2 regions of the Bacillus thuringiensis genome follow, and region 2 is predicted to be linked to the other one. Evidence: riboswitches for the same ligand, from Rfam matches in the RefSeq annotation. Region 2 holds a riboswitch; the other holds the start of a gene.

Region 1 (7,822 bases), 1.1 Mb from region 2:
ATTAAAATATTTCATCGCTGCGTCGATCAATTCTTGCGAAATGCGAATCCCTTCCTCAATTGCTGCCTCTTTCGTTTCGTGTCCATCCATTCTCTCTCTTATTTCTTCAGGAAGAGTAATACCCGGTACCTCAAAATGAAGAAAATCTGCATTCCGCTTACTTACTAACGGCATAATTCCAATAAAAATAGGTTGTTCCAAATGCTTTGTCGCTTCATACACTTCTTCAATTAAGGCGATATCGTAAATTGGCTGAGTTAAAAAATATTCCGCTCCAGCACCTATTTTTCGTTCCATTCGCTTAACCGCTGCTTTTAAGTGCCTCACGTGAGGATTAAATGCGCCGCCTACAGAAAACCTTGTCGCCGGTCCAATTGATTTCCCTAAAATTGAACGTCCATCGTTCATTTCTTTAATCATTTTAATGAGCTCAATAGAGGACAAATCGTATACAGAAGTTGCACCGGGAAAATCACCAACGCGCGCTGGATCACCAGTCAAAGCTAACACTTCTTCCATCCCTAACGCCGATAAACCTAACAAATGAGATTGTAGTCCAATGACGTTATGATCTCTACACGTTAAATGTGTCAATACCGGGATATCATGCTTCGTTAATAACGCACCCATCGCCATATTAGAAATACGAGGCGATGCTAATGAATTATCTGCTAGAGTAATAGCATCTGCTCCCGCTCTTTTTAACGCTCTTGCTCCTTCAAAAAAACGCTGTGTATCTAACGTTTTCGGTGGATCTAATTCCACTACAACTGTCGTTTGTTTTTTCGCTTTCTCTGCTAGAGTGACGTGAGCCTTCGAACGTTTCTCATGCGTATGAACGACTTTCGGCCTTTGAATAGTGTCTTTTTCTATTACAGGTGTAACATTCGCAACAGCGCGCTTCATACTTTGAATATGTTCTGGAGTCGTACCACAACAACCACCTAATAACCGAATACCTTGCTCAATAAATCTCGGTGTCATCGCCTCAAAATAAGCTGGGCTTCCCTCATATACGTAACGTCCCTCCACATAATTCGGGAGACCTGCATTTGGGTATGCTGATAAATAGCCATTTTGCGGAATCGATATCATTTTGAAAGCCTCCGTCATATGAAGCGGCCCTAGTTGACAATTCAATCCAACAACATTTGCACCGTAATCTATAAGTTGCTTTAATATTTCATTGACATCATTTCCATTTTGAGTCGTACCTGCTTCATGTAACGCTAATTGAGCAACAATTGGAATGTTCGTTTGCTTACGCAATACTTTAACGGCATGCAGTAATTCAAATTCATCGTAAAAGGTTTCTAATAGTAATCCATCAACTTGTTCTTCTAGTAAAGCCCCTGCCTGTTCAAGTAGCATAAACTCCCTTTCCATATCAGTCGTTGTAACGGCTCCGATATGTTTCATACCACCAATTGTTCCTAAAATTGCATTTCTGTCCGTAACAGATGCTTTCGCCAGCTTTACTGCCGCTCTATTAATTTCTGTAACTTGATTTTCTAAGCCATACATACGTAATTTCGCCTCATTTGCTCCATACGTATTCGTTTGAATTACATCTGCTCCAGCAGCTACATATTGTTTATGAATCGATATAATTAAGTCTGGATCAGATACATTCAATTCTTCAAAGCTACTTTGCAAACCATGTGAATGCAATAACGTCCCAACCGCACCATCACCTATTACAATTCCTTTTGATAATAAATCTAGTAACTTCACGAATCTCCCTCATTTCTATCAATATAAAAACCCCCTCTTCACTTTGAAGAGGGGGACATAATCGTTCCTCCTCTTATTATGCAAAACATTCGTTTTGCAGGTATTAGCACCGTTTCAAACATTTCGTTTGAAGGTTGCCGGGTTTCACAGGGCCTTTCCCTCCACCGCTCTCAATAAGAGTTGTCTTTATTATTTTATTTATGTAGCTAAAAGGAAATGCGTTCCCCTTTTAACAATGTTTGTTAATTTTTTAATAAATTTAGCATGCACAAAAGTAAAAGTCAATGACACTTGCGGAAAAATAAAAATTATTTAAAATAGAGTTGCAATTCAATTATCTTTTGTTGTAAAGTTAAAAACATAATAAAAATTTCATACGAACATTCTTATCTAGAGAGGTAGAGGGACTGGCCCTGTGACGCCTCAGCAACCATTAACATTTTGTTAATAAGGTGCTAATTCCAGCAAATTGTGAAAGATTTGACAGATGAGAAGAAGACTCTATTCAAACCGAAAGCCTTCTTCTTAGAAGGCTTTTTTTATTTTATATTCAGTTAATGTTTCAATTTAAAAAGGAGGAATTTTCACATGTCAACAATCGAAACAAAGCTAGCACAAATCGGCAATCGCAGTGAAACTACAACAGGAACGGTTAATCCACCAGTTTATTTCTCAACCGCTTATCGTCACGAAGGAATTGGTAAATCTACTGGCTTTGACTATTCACGAACTGGCAATCCAACTCGCGATCTTTTAGAACAGGCGATCGCAGACTTAGAATATGGCGAACAAGGTTATGCCTGTAGTTCAGGGATGGCAGCTGTTCTCCTCGTCCTTTCTCTATTCCGCTCTGGAGACGAACTTATTGTATCTGAAGATCTATACGGGGGAACGTATCGATTATTTTCTGAACATGAAAAAAAGTGGAATGTTCGATGTAGATACGTAAATACACAGTCTATTAAACAAATTGAGCAAGCTATCACAACTGAAACGAAGGCTATTTTCATAGAAACTCCAACTAATCCATTAATGCAAGTTACTGATATTGCTGCTGTCGCAACTGTAGCGAAAAGGCACGGACTACTTCTTATTGTAGACAACACATTCTACACACCTTATATACAGCAACCATTAACAGAAGGTGCCGACATTGTACTTCATAGCGCAACGAAATATTTAGGGGGGCATAACGATGTACTAAGCGGACTTGTCGTTGCAAAAGGAAAGGAACTTTGTGAGGAAATCGCCCATTATCATAATGCATCAGGTGCGGTCTTAAGCCCATTTGACTCATGGTTATTAATTCGCGGTATGAAAACGTTAGCGCTTCGCATGAGACAACATGAAGAAAATGCGAAAGCAGTTGTTGCGTATTTAAATGATGAAGACGGGGTGACAGATGTATTTTATCCAGGAAGAGGCGGCATGATTTCATTCCGCCTTAAAGATGAAGCTTGGATCAATCCATTCTTACAATCTTTATCCTTAATTACATTTGCCGAAAGTCTCGGTGGTGTAGAAAGTTTAATGACTTATCCAGCAACGCAGACACATGCTGATATTCCTGAAGAAATTAGAACAGCAAACGGTGTATGTAATCGTCTTCTTCGATTCTCCGTTGGCATTGAAAATAGTAACGATTTAATTCAAGACTTAAAGCAAGCCATTAAACTCGTAAAAGAAGGTGTAAGAATATGAGTTATTCTATAGATACACTCTTACTACACAACCAATATAAACATGACTCACAAACAGGCGCTGTGAACGTTCCTATTTATAACACATCAACTTTTCACCAGTTTGATGTAGATACGTTCGGAAAATATGACTATAGCAGGTCAGGAAATCCAACTCGTGAAGCTCTTGAAGATATCATCGCTTTATTAGAGGGCGGAACAAAGGGGTTCGCCTTTGCATCAGGCATTGCAGCGATTTCCACTGCATTTCTTCTTCTTTCACAAGGGGATCACGTTCTCATTTCAGAAGATGTATATGGAGGCACTTACCGAGTGATAACTGAAGTACTCTCCCGTTACGGTGTTTCACATACATTTGTTGATATGACCAATTTAGAAGAAATAAAACAAAACATTAAACCAAATACAAAGCTCTTTTATGTAGAAACACCTTCTAACCCACTTTTAAAAGTGACAGATATTCGCGAGGTTTCTAAACTCGCAAAATCTATTGGCGCTCTTACTTTTGTTGATAATACATTTTTGACACCACTATTCCAAAAACCACTTGAACTTGGAGCTGATGTCGTTCTTCATAGTGCTACAAAATTTATTGCTGGTCATAGTGATGTTACTGCCGGATTAGCAGTCGTAAAAGATGCAGAACTCGCTCAAAAGCTTGGATTTTTACAAAATGCATTCGGTGCTATTTTAGGGCCTCACGATTGTTCTCTCGTACTTCGCGGTCTAAAAACATTGCATGTACGCCTCGAGCATTCAGCTAAAAATGCCAATAAAATTGCACATTATTTACAAGAGCACGTTAAAGTACAAAATGTCTATTATCCGGGATTACAAACACATCTCGGATTTGATATTCAACAATCTCAAGCGACATCAGCTGGAGCAGTCTTATCATTTACTTTGCAATCAGAAGATGCACTCCGCCAATTTTTATCAAAAGTAAAATTACCTGTTTTTGCAGTTAGTTTAGGAGCTGTCGAGTCAATTCTTTCCTATCCAGCTAAAATGTCACATGCAGCACTGTCGCAAGAAGCTCGTGATGAAAGAGGAATCTCTAATTCATTACTTCGGTTATCAGTTGGTCTCGAAAATGTTGACGATTTAATATCCGATTTTGAAAATGCCCTTTCTTATGTAGAAGAACCTGTAAATGCATAGAGAAAAAAGAAGATATGAGAATAGGTTTTCATATCTTCTTTTTATGCGATTTAGTTATATTCATTTGAATTTTTTCTTTTCTTATAGTCAAAAAAATAAAAGTATATAATCTATTTCTAAATAATGGATTAATTGATATATTAAGAAATAAAAAGGGGTAAAAATAATGGATACTTGTGCAGATATTTTAATCGTTATCGATTTACAAAATGGCGTATGTTATGGCGGAGAGCATTTATTTGATTTACAGAACTTACTAACAAAAGTAAATAAAAGAATTTCTTCATACAGAAAATTAAATAAACCAATCCTTTTTGTTCAACATTGTGATGATGATTTAGTACCCGAGAAAGAACTTTGGGCTATTCATACCATTCTAGATGTTCAAGAACAAGATTTTTTTGTAAGAAAAACACATGCAAATTCATTTTATAAAACAAACTTAAAAGAAATTTTAGATCAATTATCTGTAAAGCGCATTGAATTTTGTGGTGCCCAAACAGAGTACTGTATGGATGCTACGATTAAGTTTGCCCACGGACTAGGATACGAAAACTTTATGGTACAGAAAACAACCTCTACGTTGAATAATCCTTTTATGTCCGCAAAAGAGACAATTGATTTTTACGAGAACATATGGAATACCAGATTTTTAACGTTGCTAAAAGATGAATTTTAGAATAAATGACTAATGACTTGATTACCCTAAGATTTATCAGCCGTAATCAAATATTTCATTATCACCATAAAGAAGCGAATTACATTCAGCTTCTTTTCTTTTAACCTGTTTTATATTCTATATATATATCATTATAATTCCTTTGTCATATTATTTTAAAAATTTCGTATATTCATTTGAAAGAATAAGAAATTCATGATAAAATTGTGTTACAAATATATCTATATCTTTCAATTTTTAAAACACATCGAAATTTTCACCCAAAAATGTCATTTTACAAAAACATGCTAATTTATCTATTTTATTTACATCAGGGTCTCTTTTCTTACAATTTCTTTACTTTAGGACTTTTTTTCTGCAACAACTATTTTCTTTTCTTTAAATTTTTGGTATGTATAGTATGGTATAATAGCTCACACGGAGGTGGAAAAGAACATGTTAGAAACCTTTCAAAAAGAATTAGAACTATATGAAAGTAATGCAGAATTATTAAAAGTACTAGCTCATCCTGTTCGTTTATGTATCGTAAAAGGATTAATCGAGCGCGGTCCAAGCAACGTTTCTACAATGTATACTGGCTTAAACATGCCACAATCTACAATTTCACAGCATTTAGCAAAATTAAAAAGCGCTAAAATCGTTTCTAGTGAAAGAAAAGGTTTGGAAATTTATTACAAGGTAGAGAACGAAACAATAATTCAACTCGTTCGCGTATTATTAGGTTAGGGACTAATAATCGAAGAAAAAGAACGTATTCTATATTTTTTATCTCATATCTTTAATATAAATATATATCATGAGAGGAAATATATAATACTACATAAGTCGTATTAAAAAACAAGACACAGTATATACTGTGTCTTGTTTTTTTATATTGTTACATACCGCTCCAAATGTAAATGTTGCATATCTTTTGTATGTATAACAACATCAAACGCACTCCCTACTCCTCCATTCAAAATCATAGAACGAACTGCTCGATTTTGTTTTTGCGTTTCAGAAAAAGGATTTGTATCTTGATGATTCGTAAGCTGTTCTAATATTCCTGCCGCTAACAAAAACTCAGATTGTTTCTTATGCCATACTGCACTCATTCCTTGCAGACTAAACATCTCCTTTAGCTCGTCCCAATGAATATGAGTAGTAAGATCCATTTCACCTGGATACGCTAGTGGGTTACGTATTAGATTATGCTGATAATAACCTCGTAAACTTCCTTCACGGTGTGCTGGATGCATCCATTCTTCTTTTGTGTATCCGTAATCAACTGTAATACATATACCTTTTTGAAACCATTTCGCAATTTCTTTTATATACTCCTCCATCACAATTGGTACTTCAAAACGTTGCCCTTCAGCAATATGAATATTATATTTCAATAAATAGCGACCAATTCTTTTATCTAACGGCCTACATACTTCTGAAAGTTTTCCTTCCTCTGTATATGTAATACGTACTTCATACAACATACCATTTCTTTTCTCAATTATTTCAACAGGAAATGCATCAAACAACTCATTTGAAAAAAGAATTCCCTCGAAAGAATCTCCCATTTCACTATAAGACGTATAGTACGATACATTAGAAAATGAGCCAAGGTGCTCCTGCTGTAATTTTCTATGAAAAGGGCTCACTTCAATCATTGAATAGTTTAAATCAATAAAGGTTTTTGGAGATAATTGCTTCCATTCTTGTAAAACATCATAGGCAAACTTTCCTGTTCCCCCGCCAACCTCACAAATATTCGGAGCAACTTCACCATTTTCAACAAGACGAATAAAAAGTTTAGCAAAAGTTTTTGCAAAAACAGAGGAAACGTTGCTACTTGTAAAAAAATCCCCTTGTCTTCCAATCTTTTCACGTTCTTTCATATAATATCCATGATCTTCTGTATATAATACAAGGTTCATATACGTACTATATGAAATTGAATAATCCTTTTCTTTCCCCATCCATTCTCTTAAAATGAGCTCCATTCCCATAATGACTCCTTATTGTAAAAACGGATTATTTTCTTTTTCAAAACCAATGCTTGTTTCTGGACCATGTCCACATAACACCGCTGTTTCATCTGGTAATACAAATAATTTCTCTTCAATACTTCCAATTAATTCAGCAAAACTTCCACCAGGTAAATCTGTTCTTCCAATGCTCATTTGGAACAATACATCTCCTGAGAACACAGCATTCGCCTCTTTACTATAATAAGAAATACTTCCAGGAGAATGTCCTGGCGTCTCAAAAATTTCAAAATTAAATGATCCAATTGTTAATGTACCTTCTGCATCAATAATATGATCCGCTGGTTTTGCTGTAATACTGCGGTTCATCATAAAAATTTGAGAGCCGTTTACAGTTGCATCTCCTAACCAATCTGCTTCTTCTTTATGTACGTATACAGGAATATGAAAAGCGTCTCTTACCGCATCAACAGCACCGATATGATCAAAGTGAGCATGCGTTAATAAAACAGCCAATGGTTTTAATTGTTCTTCTTGTAAATATGTAACGAGCTTTTCACCTTCGTGACCAGGGTCAAAGATAATGC
Region 2 (7,822 bases):
AGGATCTGTATTAATATAATTTACTTCATTTTGATTTAGTAGCTTTACGAGTCTATTAGTAAACGTCGTTTTTCCAGCTGCACCATGTCCTGAAATACCGATAACAATTTGTTCATCTCTCATCTTTAACCAATTTATGATTTCTTGTAACAACTTATCCATCATTCTCCCCCTTGCGCTAATATACTACCCTTTATTTTAATATCCAAAAATCCTTTTATCTAATTATACATAAAAAGGAAAAGATAGTGTGATTATTCATCATACCATCTCTAATTCTAAACAACTTTATGATCTTTTAAATGACTTTATTATTTGTGAACACCTACATGATTAAATACATTTCTAACTTTATCAATCCAATAGAAAATCCTCTATTTTTCGGTAATTTATGCGAACCAATGCAGTCATGACTAATAAAAAAGAGCCAATCTCCTATATGATAGAAGATTGGCCCTTTCCTTTATTTACTCCCCTGTTTCAGAAAATCGCTTTATACGTTCACCAATTTCATCGCGAACACGTTGAAATTCAGACCATTCTTTTCCTGCCGGGTCACCAAATCCCCAGTGAACACGATTTACGTGCGAAGGTGTCGAAGGACAAACAGAATCCGCATGACTACAAAGTGTAACGACTAAGTCAGCACTATTTAAAATGTTTGCATCAATTATATCTGATGTTTGATTTGTTATATCGATATTCACTTCATTCATTGCTTTAATCGCATTTGGATTCACTCCATGTGCTTCAATACCTGCAGAATACACATTCCACTTATCCCCTAAATATTGTTTGCCCCATGCTTCTGCCATTTGGCTTCGGCATGAATTTCCTGTGCATAAAAAGTAAATTGTCTTTTTGTTTGCCATGTTGTTTTCCACCTTTGTTTTTAAGTTGATTGATTATTAAAATATTTACGTTTAAACCAAAAAGCGATATTTACAAGTGCAATCATGACAGGTACTTCGACTAACGGTCCAATGACAGCTGCGAATGCTGCGCCCGAATGAATACCAAACACACCAACCGCTACCGCAATCGCTAACTCAAAGTTATTACTACCTGCTGTAAATGCTAACGTTGTTGTTACCGGATAGTTTGCACCAATTTTTCTTCCCATAAAGAAAGAAACGAAAAACATTACAATAAAATAGATTAATAACGGAATCGCTATTCTTACTACATCAAGTGGTACACTAACAATCATCTCCCCTTTTAAAGAGAACATAACGATGATCGTAAATAGCAATGCAATTAATGTAAGTGGACTAATTTTAGGTATAAAGACCTTTTCATACCACTGTCTTCCTTTTAACTTAACTAATACAAAACGTGTTAACATACCTGCTATAAAAGGAATTCCCAAATAGATAAATACTGATTTCGCTACTTCTGCCATTGTAATATTAACGATAGCCCCTTCAATTCCTAACCATTCTGGGATTACTGTTACGAACACGTATGCATAAACCGAGAAGAACAACATTTGAAATACCGAGTTAAAAGCCACTAAACCTGCCGCATACTCTTTATCCCCATCAGCAAGGTCATTCCAAACAATTACCATTGCAATACAACGTGCTAACCCAATCATAATGAGTCCAACCATGTATTCTGGTTTATCAGGAAGAAAAATAATTGCTAAAACAAACATAAGTACAGGCCCAATAATCCAGTTTTGTACTAAAGATAAAACCAATACTTTTACATCTTTAAATACTCGGCCCATTTCCTCGTAACGAACCTTTGCTAATGGTGGATACATCATGACAATTAAACCAACAGCAAGCGGAATAGACGTCGTTCCAACCTGTAATGTATTCAGTCCGTCTACTACACTAGGGAACACAAACCCTAAACCAATCCCAACAGCCATCGCTAGAAAGATCCATAGTGTTAAATATCGGTCTAGAAAAGATAAACGTTTCATTTTATTTTCCATCTCCTATTAACAACAAGAATTTTTAGCTACCTCATTTGAAGTCGTGCAACAAGATGGATCTTCAATTTTATGAACATCACTTTGTGCTTTCGTATAAAAGAACTCCCACTCGTTCCCATCAGGATCCGTTATCCAAAACTTATCTTGCACTGCATAGCAACAAGTCGTATCCATCTCATCACGCGCAAAGAAACCTTCTTTTTCTAATCGTTCTTTATGTACTGTAATTTCTTCAGCTGTATCCACTTGAAAACCAAAATGATTTACCTGATTTCCATTCACTTCATCTCGTACGTTCAGCGTGAAATTAAGTCCTGGCGTCTCTAATAAAAATTTTGCATAATCCGTTTTCACCTTAACTGGTGATACACCAAATACCTTTTCATAAAATTCAATAGACTTCTCTAAATTCGTAACGTTTATACCAACGTGAACATATCTCATACCTTATTCCTCCTCTTTATATATCATTAATCAATTTTTTTTGATTAATAGTACAAAATTTTAACAGCAACTACCTTTTCCTGTTTTTCTAAAGATACAGCATAATTCTTCTGATAATAAATTGTTTACTTCCGCATCATTTAAATCATAATAACTCCACGTACCTTTTGTTTCTTTTACAATTAAACCTGCATCTAATAAAATCTTTAAGTGATAGGACAACTTAGATTGCGTCATTTCAAAAATCTCTGTTAAATCACATACACAAGTCTGGCCTCGCTGGCAAAGTTCATACATAATCTCTAAACGTTTTTGATCAGCTAATGCTTTAAATTTTTTCTCATATAACTGAAAATTTTGTGCCATTGTAGTTCACTCTCCTTTCATCAATTTTTTTTGATATTTATAGTATATACGCCGTTTAGTTCTTTATGCAACTAATTCATCAAGTTTTTTAATTTTTAAAAAACCTTCCTCGCATTATATCTTTACAATTAAAAAGACCCTAGTTTATTCAAAAATGAAAACTACGGTTCTTTTTACAACTTAGTAGTTAAAATATTTCTAAGGAATGGAGTTTCTATAGCTACTAAAAAATATTAATCTGATGTTTATAGGGTGCTGCCCCTATAAACAAAACCCACCAGAAACATCTAAAATCTGCCCTGTTACCCAGCGACTATCAGAAGAAGCAAGGAACGCTACTGCATCTGCGATATCTTCAACTTGCCCTATTCGTCCGAAAACAGATGAATTCGTAGCAAAATTTCGTATTTCCGGATTATCTAGCAATTTTTCATTAATATCTGTCTTCGTATATCCAGGCATAATTGTATTCACTGTTATACCTCTTTCTCCAAGATGCTTAGCTAGAGGAAGTGTCATCGTATTTAATGCACCTTTACTTAAACCGTATGCAATTGAGCCTGTAAAACCGAGTCTTACTTCAGCTGACGAAATGTTAATAATACGCCCCTCTGCTCGTAGTAACGGCAATGTTTGCTGAATTAAGAAGAACGGCGCCTTAATATTTACGGACATAATTTCATCAAAAACTTCTTCTGTCGTATTTTCAATCGTTCCTTGTGTACCTATCCCTGCATTGTTTACTAAAATATCAATCTCTGATGTACCAACTTTTATTTGTAATTCATTCTTTAACTGTTCTACTAGCTTTTTGACACCATCAATTGAATTGAGTTCAGCTTCAATTAAGAACGCTTTTCCTCCATTAGATTCAATCTCACTAATCGTTTCATCTGCAGCTGTTTTATTTCGGCCGTAGTGGATTGCAACTAATGCTCCATCTTTCGCCAATCTCATCGCAATCGCACGGCCAATTCCGCGACTCGCTCCTGTTACTAACGCTACTTTCCCATCAAGATTCTTCATTTTCTCCATCCTTCCTAAATTTCCGTTTGATGAATGCTATACTTATATTTTCATACAAACACCAATAATTTTAAATATAGATTTATAGGCAATTTAGTTCGTTCACTTATGATATTATAGTTATAATTTGTGATTTACTTAAAAAAATAAAATAAGGTGGCTACACAATGCAAAACGCAGTAAAATTGGATGAAATCGATCATAAAATTATGAACTTGTTGTATGAAAATGCGAGGATTTCTGTTTCAGAAATCGGACGAATTATATCCATGACGCAACCTGCTGTAAAAGAACGAATTAACAAGCTTGAAGATCAAGGAGTTATAGCAGCTTACCGAACGAAATTTGAGCCTTCCAAAATTAATAAAAACATTCAAGCATTCATCATGTTTAAAACGAGCCAATGCTCTGATTTTATCCAATTTTGTAATGCCGCTCCTGAAGTAACAGATTTATATCGAATTAGTGGGGAGTTTAATTATATGATGAAAGTCATGAGCGATTCGATGGATTCTCTCGCTGCATTTTTAGACTCTTTAATGCAATTTGGCTTGTCGTCTCCTTTAATTGTTTTAAAGAGTGAGTTTGAGGAGAAATTGTCGTTCTAATAAGAGGACACTAAGGTAGAAATATCAAGTGTATGTGAAAAAATTCTTTTATAATATAATAAAACCAGCCATAGGCTGGTTCTTTTTTCATTCAATTTCCTACTAAAAATCCCGGGTATAATCCCCCTTCTCACTTACCCTTGATTCCTCTGCGCCTCTTTAAACTCCTCCTTCACCTTCTCTAACAACCCTTCTTCCGTAATTAATCGATACGCCGTATTTGCTAATGCTTTTGCCGATGTAATTAATGCTTTATCTCCAAGTTCTGAACGTGCTGCTTCTCTAAATTCATTCGTATGTGCAATTAAGTCATCTGGTCCGATTTTAATGTACGGATGGATTGTCGGTACGACTTGACTTACGTTTCCTGCGTCGGTTGAACCGATCCCTACTCTTTCTTTACGATTTACATCTTCACCTAATAGTTCTAGTTCTTCCGCTACGATATCGTTATATGTTTTTGTTACGAGTAATTCATCGATTTCATTTTGGAATTGATGGATTTTTACTTTTGCACCTGTTGCTAACGCTGCTCCCTCAGCAACGTTTCTTACTTTTTCTGTTATTTCTGCACATCTTTTTCGCGTTGCTGCGCGGATGAAGAACCTAGCTGCGGCATAGTCAGGAATAATATTAGGTGCTTTTCCGCCCTCTTTAATAACGCCATGAATTCTCACGTCTGACGGAAGTTGTTGGCGAAGTGCGTTAATACCGTTATAGAGCTGAATAACCGCATCTAATGCATTAATCCCTTCTTCTGGTGAAGCTGCAGCATGAGCTGTTTTTCCGTAAAAATGAAAATCAAGTGGATCGACTGCTAGTGAAGGACTCGTTGTCGCTGTCTTTCCGCTTGGATGAATCATAAGCGCCGCATCAATGTCTTTAAATAAACCTGCCTTTACATAACTTGATTTCGCGCTACCATTTGGCCCGCCTTCTTCTGCTGGTGTACCAAACACAACAACTTCCCCGCCAATTTCTTCAAGCGTTTCTGATAATGCAATTGCTGCTGCAACGCTAATTGTGCCAATTAAATTGTGACCACACGCATGACCGAGTCCTGGTAAAGCGTCATACTCTGCTAAAAATGCGATGACTGGTCCTTTTTTTCCTGAACTTTTTCGCGCAATAAAACCTGTTTCATGTCCAGCTATATTGTGTTGCAGCTGAAAACCAGCACTCCCTAGTAATAAACTTAACGTTCTTGATGCGTAAAACTCTTGGTTTCCGATCTCCGGATTCGCATGAATGTCATGACTTGTTTCTATGTACTTTTCCTTATTTCTTTCTATACTTTCTTCAATTGCTTTTCTTTGTGACGCTACTCCTGTCGCTCCCATTTTTCTTCCTCCTTTATTTTCACGTAAAAAAGCCTCTTTCTAAAAGATAGAAAGAGGCTTCTGTATATACAGTCAAAATGAGCTTCTTTCTTATCTTTCAAGTTACCTTGCTGGAATTGGCACAGTATTCATAACGAATCCGCTGCCGAGGTATCATAGGGCCAGTCCCTCCACCTCTCGCGATAAGAATTTTCATAAAATTATATTAAATTACATTTATTCTAAGTTCATTCCAATTAAAAGTCAAGGAATTCCTATCCGAATTTACCGAATATCTAAAAATCCTTTTAATACACCAATTGTTTCTGGTGCTTGCAGTCTTGCACATATGTACGGGAATTCCGTACTACCTTCAAACATCATTTGAGATGTGAGAGGTGCGCCTGCCCAGAAGATTTCATCATCAATTACAATAAACGGGAATGCTTTATTTTGTCTTTGTAACTTTACATTTTTCAGCGGAACTGGTCCGTCACTATAAACTGTTATTTGTGCATTTGTACGCATTAACGCTTGCCATACTCGTTTATCTACTTGTTTCGTACTTGGAAGTGAAATAATAATGTTTCGTTTTGCGGCTAAAATATCTTTTAATAGCCCTTTCGTTTCCTCAAGATTCATTTCCATAAACCAGCGTAGACGTTTCGAAATTTTCCGTTCCCACAATTGTCTTGATGTCGTGCGGTCATACACATCTCCATGACGTTCTATATGAGCTGTTAATTGTGATAACGATTGTTTTCTCGAAAGGTTTTTACGCATATAATGGCAATCTGATAATTGAATGAACTTCCCTCTCGCCCTTGTCACTGCTACATTGACGAGCCGATGATTTTTATGGTCAAAGAATAACACGCCAGGTCGTTCTTGCGGATAACTGTCAACCGTATCAAAGATCATCATATCTCTTTCAGAACCTTGGAACTTATGAACTGTCGCCACTAAAACTGGTATGTTTTGATATTTCGTTCTCTGCAACATTTCTCTAATACACGTCGATAAAAAACGTGACTGCGCCCTGTAAGGTGTCACAACACCAATCGACTGAACACCGTCTAACAATCCGATTAACATCATTTGCATCGCTACTAAACCAGACATAATGTTAAAACGTGAACCAGAAGCAGCATCTTTTAACGAAAAAGCTCCCATTTGGCTCGTATCAAATAAAACACTCGCTTCATTTGCGAACGGCTGCAATTGCGCAAGTTCTTTACGCTCTGAAACAGACGGATGATCATATACTCTGTTTTTATAAATAAATGAATTCGTAAACTTCGATATATCCGCATGCATACGTCTTTGTTCCTGCAACATAAATAGATTTGGATGTGCTTCTGATTTATTTACAGAATCAACAATCCCAGCGTGGTAAAACATATCTTCCCCAAGCCATTTGCGAACGAGTTCATGGTTCGCCATCGCAATTGGAGGTAATTGTAAAAAATCACCACAAACGACGATACGTTTTCCAAGTGAAGCAGCTAATGCGATTTGCGGAACGAACGCCATACTCACTTCATCTACGACAACTAAATCAAATGTACGCTCATAAATTAGCGCATCAATTGCACATTTTGATAGAGTTGCACCAATTACTTTCGCATTTTCAATATATTCTTTTTCTACTTCTTTAATTTTCGCTTTTTGCTTTCGAAGATCACTTTCAATCTCTTGTATACGCTTCTTATCAGCAGATGTTGCTTTATACGATAAGATTTTTTCACGAAGATCTTGTCGTGTCTCTTCTAAATAGAGTCTTTCCTCACCCCAAGATCCGTTCGTCGTTTCAACTAACTTAGATGCAAGTAACGTTTCATGATTTCGTATATGTTCATGTTGACTATAACCGTAACGAACAATTTCGCCAGGCGTCCATTTCTTTTTCTTTTCAATTTGCTTCGTTACTTCACTCATTAATACGTCTACTGCCGCGTTACTATGAGCTAACACAAGTACCGATTTTCCTTTTTGATAATGAGCCGAAATAATACGTGATAAATTGTAAGACTTCCCTGTTCCAGGTGGTCCCCATACGTACGTTGTCGGATTGTAAAACGAGCGATATGCCAGTTCATTTTTCGGATTTTTCA

What was found. Region 2 has a riboswitch for S-adenosylmethionine ahead of AC241_RS15610 (M20 family metallopeptidase). Riboswitches for the same ligand answer to the same signal wherever they lie in the genome.
Positions count from the first base shown of each region.
Region 1: another riboswitch for S-adenosylmethionine. It lies ahead of metI (cystathionine gamma-synthase/O-acetylhomoserine thiolyase); the one in region 2 lies ahead of AC241_RS15610 (M20 family metallopeptidase).

Region 1 covers NZ_CP012099.1:4,093,837-4,101,658, forward strand. Annotated here, with positions in the region: gene AC241_RS21105 (bifunctional homocysteine S-methyltransferase/methylenetetrahydrofolate reductase) at 1-1,734, opposite strand, end outside; SAM riboswitch class I at 1,805-1,914, opposite strand; SAM riboswitch class I at 2,118-2,228, shown strand; gene metI (cystathionine gamma-synthase/O-acetylhomoserine thiolyase) at 2,323-3,435, shown strand; gene metC (cystathionine beta-lyase) at 3,432-4,595, shown strand; gene AC241_RS21120 (cysteine hydrolase family protein) at 4,762-5,274, shown strand; gene AC241_RS21125 (ArsR/SmtB family transcription factor) at 5,710-6,000, shown strand; gene AC241_RS21130 (class I SAM-dependent methyltransferase) at 6,144-7,256, opposite strand; gene AC241_RS21135 (MBL fold metallo-hydrolase) at 7,266-7,822, opposite strand, start outside.
Region 2 covers NZ_CP012099.1:3,009,819-3,017,640, forward strand. Annotated here, with positions in the region: gene AC241_RS15575 (uridine kinase family protein) at 1-162, opposite strand, end outside; gene arsC (arsenate reductase (thioredoxin)) at 468-872, opposite strand; gene arsB (ACR3 family arsenite efflux transporter) at 893-1,933, opposite strand; gene AC241_RS15590 (ArsI/CadI family heavy metal resistance metalloenzyme) at 1,952-2,389, opposite strand; gene arsR (arsenical resistance operon transcriptional regulator ArsR) at 2,450-2,755, opposite strand; gene AC241_RS15600 (SDR family oxidoreductase) at 3,017-3,781, opposite strand; gene AC241_RS15605 (Lrp/AsnC family transcriptional regulator) at 3,949-4,389, shown strand; gene AC241_RS15610 (M20 family metallopeptidase) at 4,524-5,729, opposite strand; SAM riboswitch class I at 5,817-5,918, opposite strand; gene AC241_RS15615 (AAA domain-containing protein) at 5,994-7,822, opposite strand, start outside.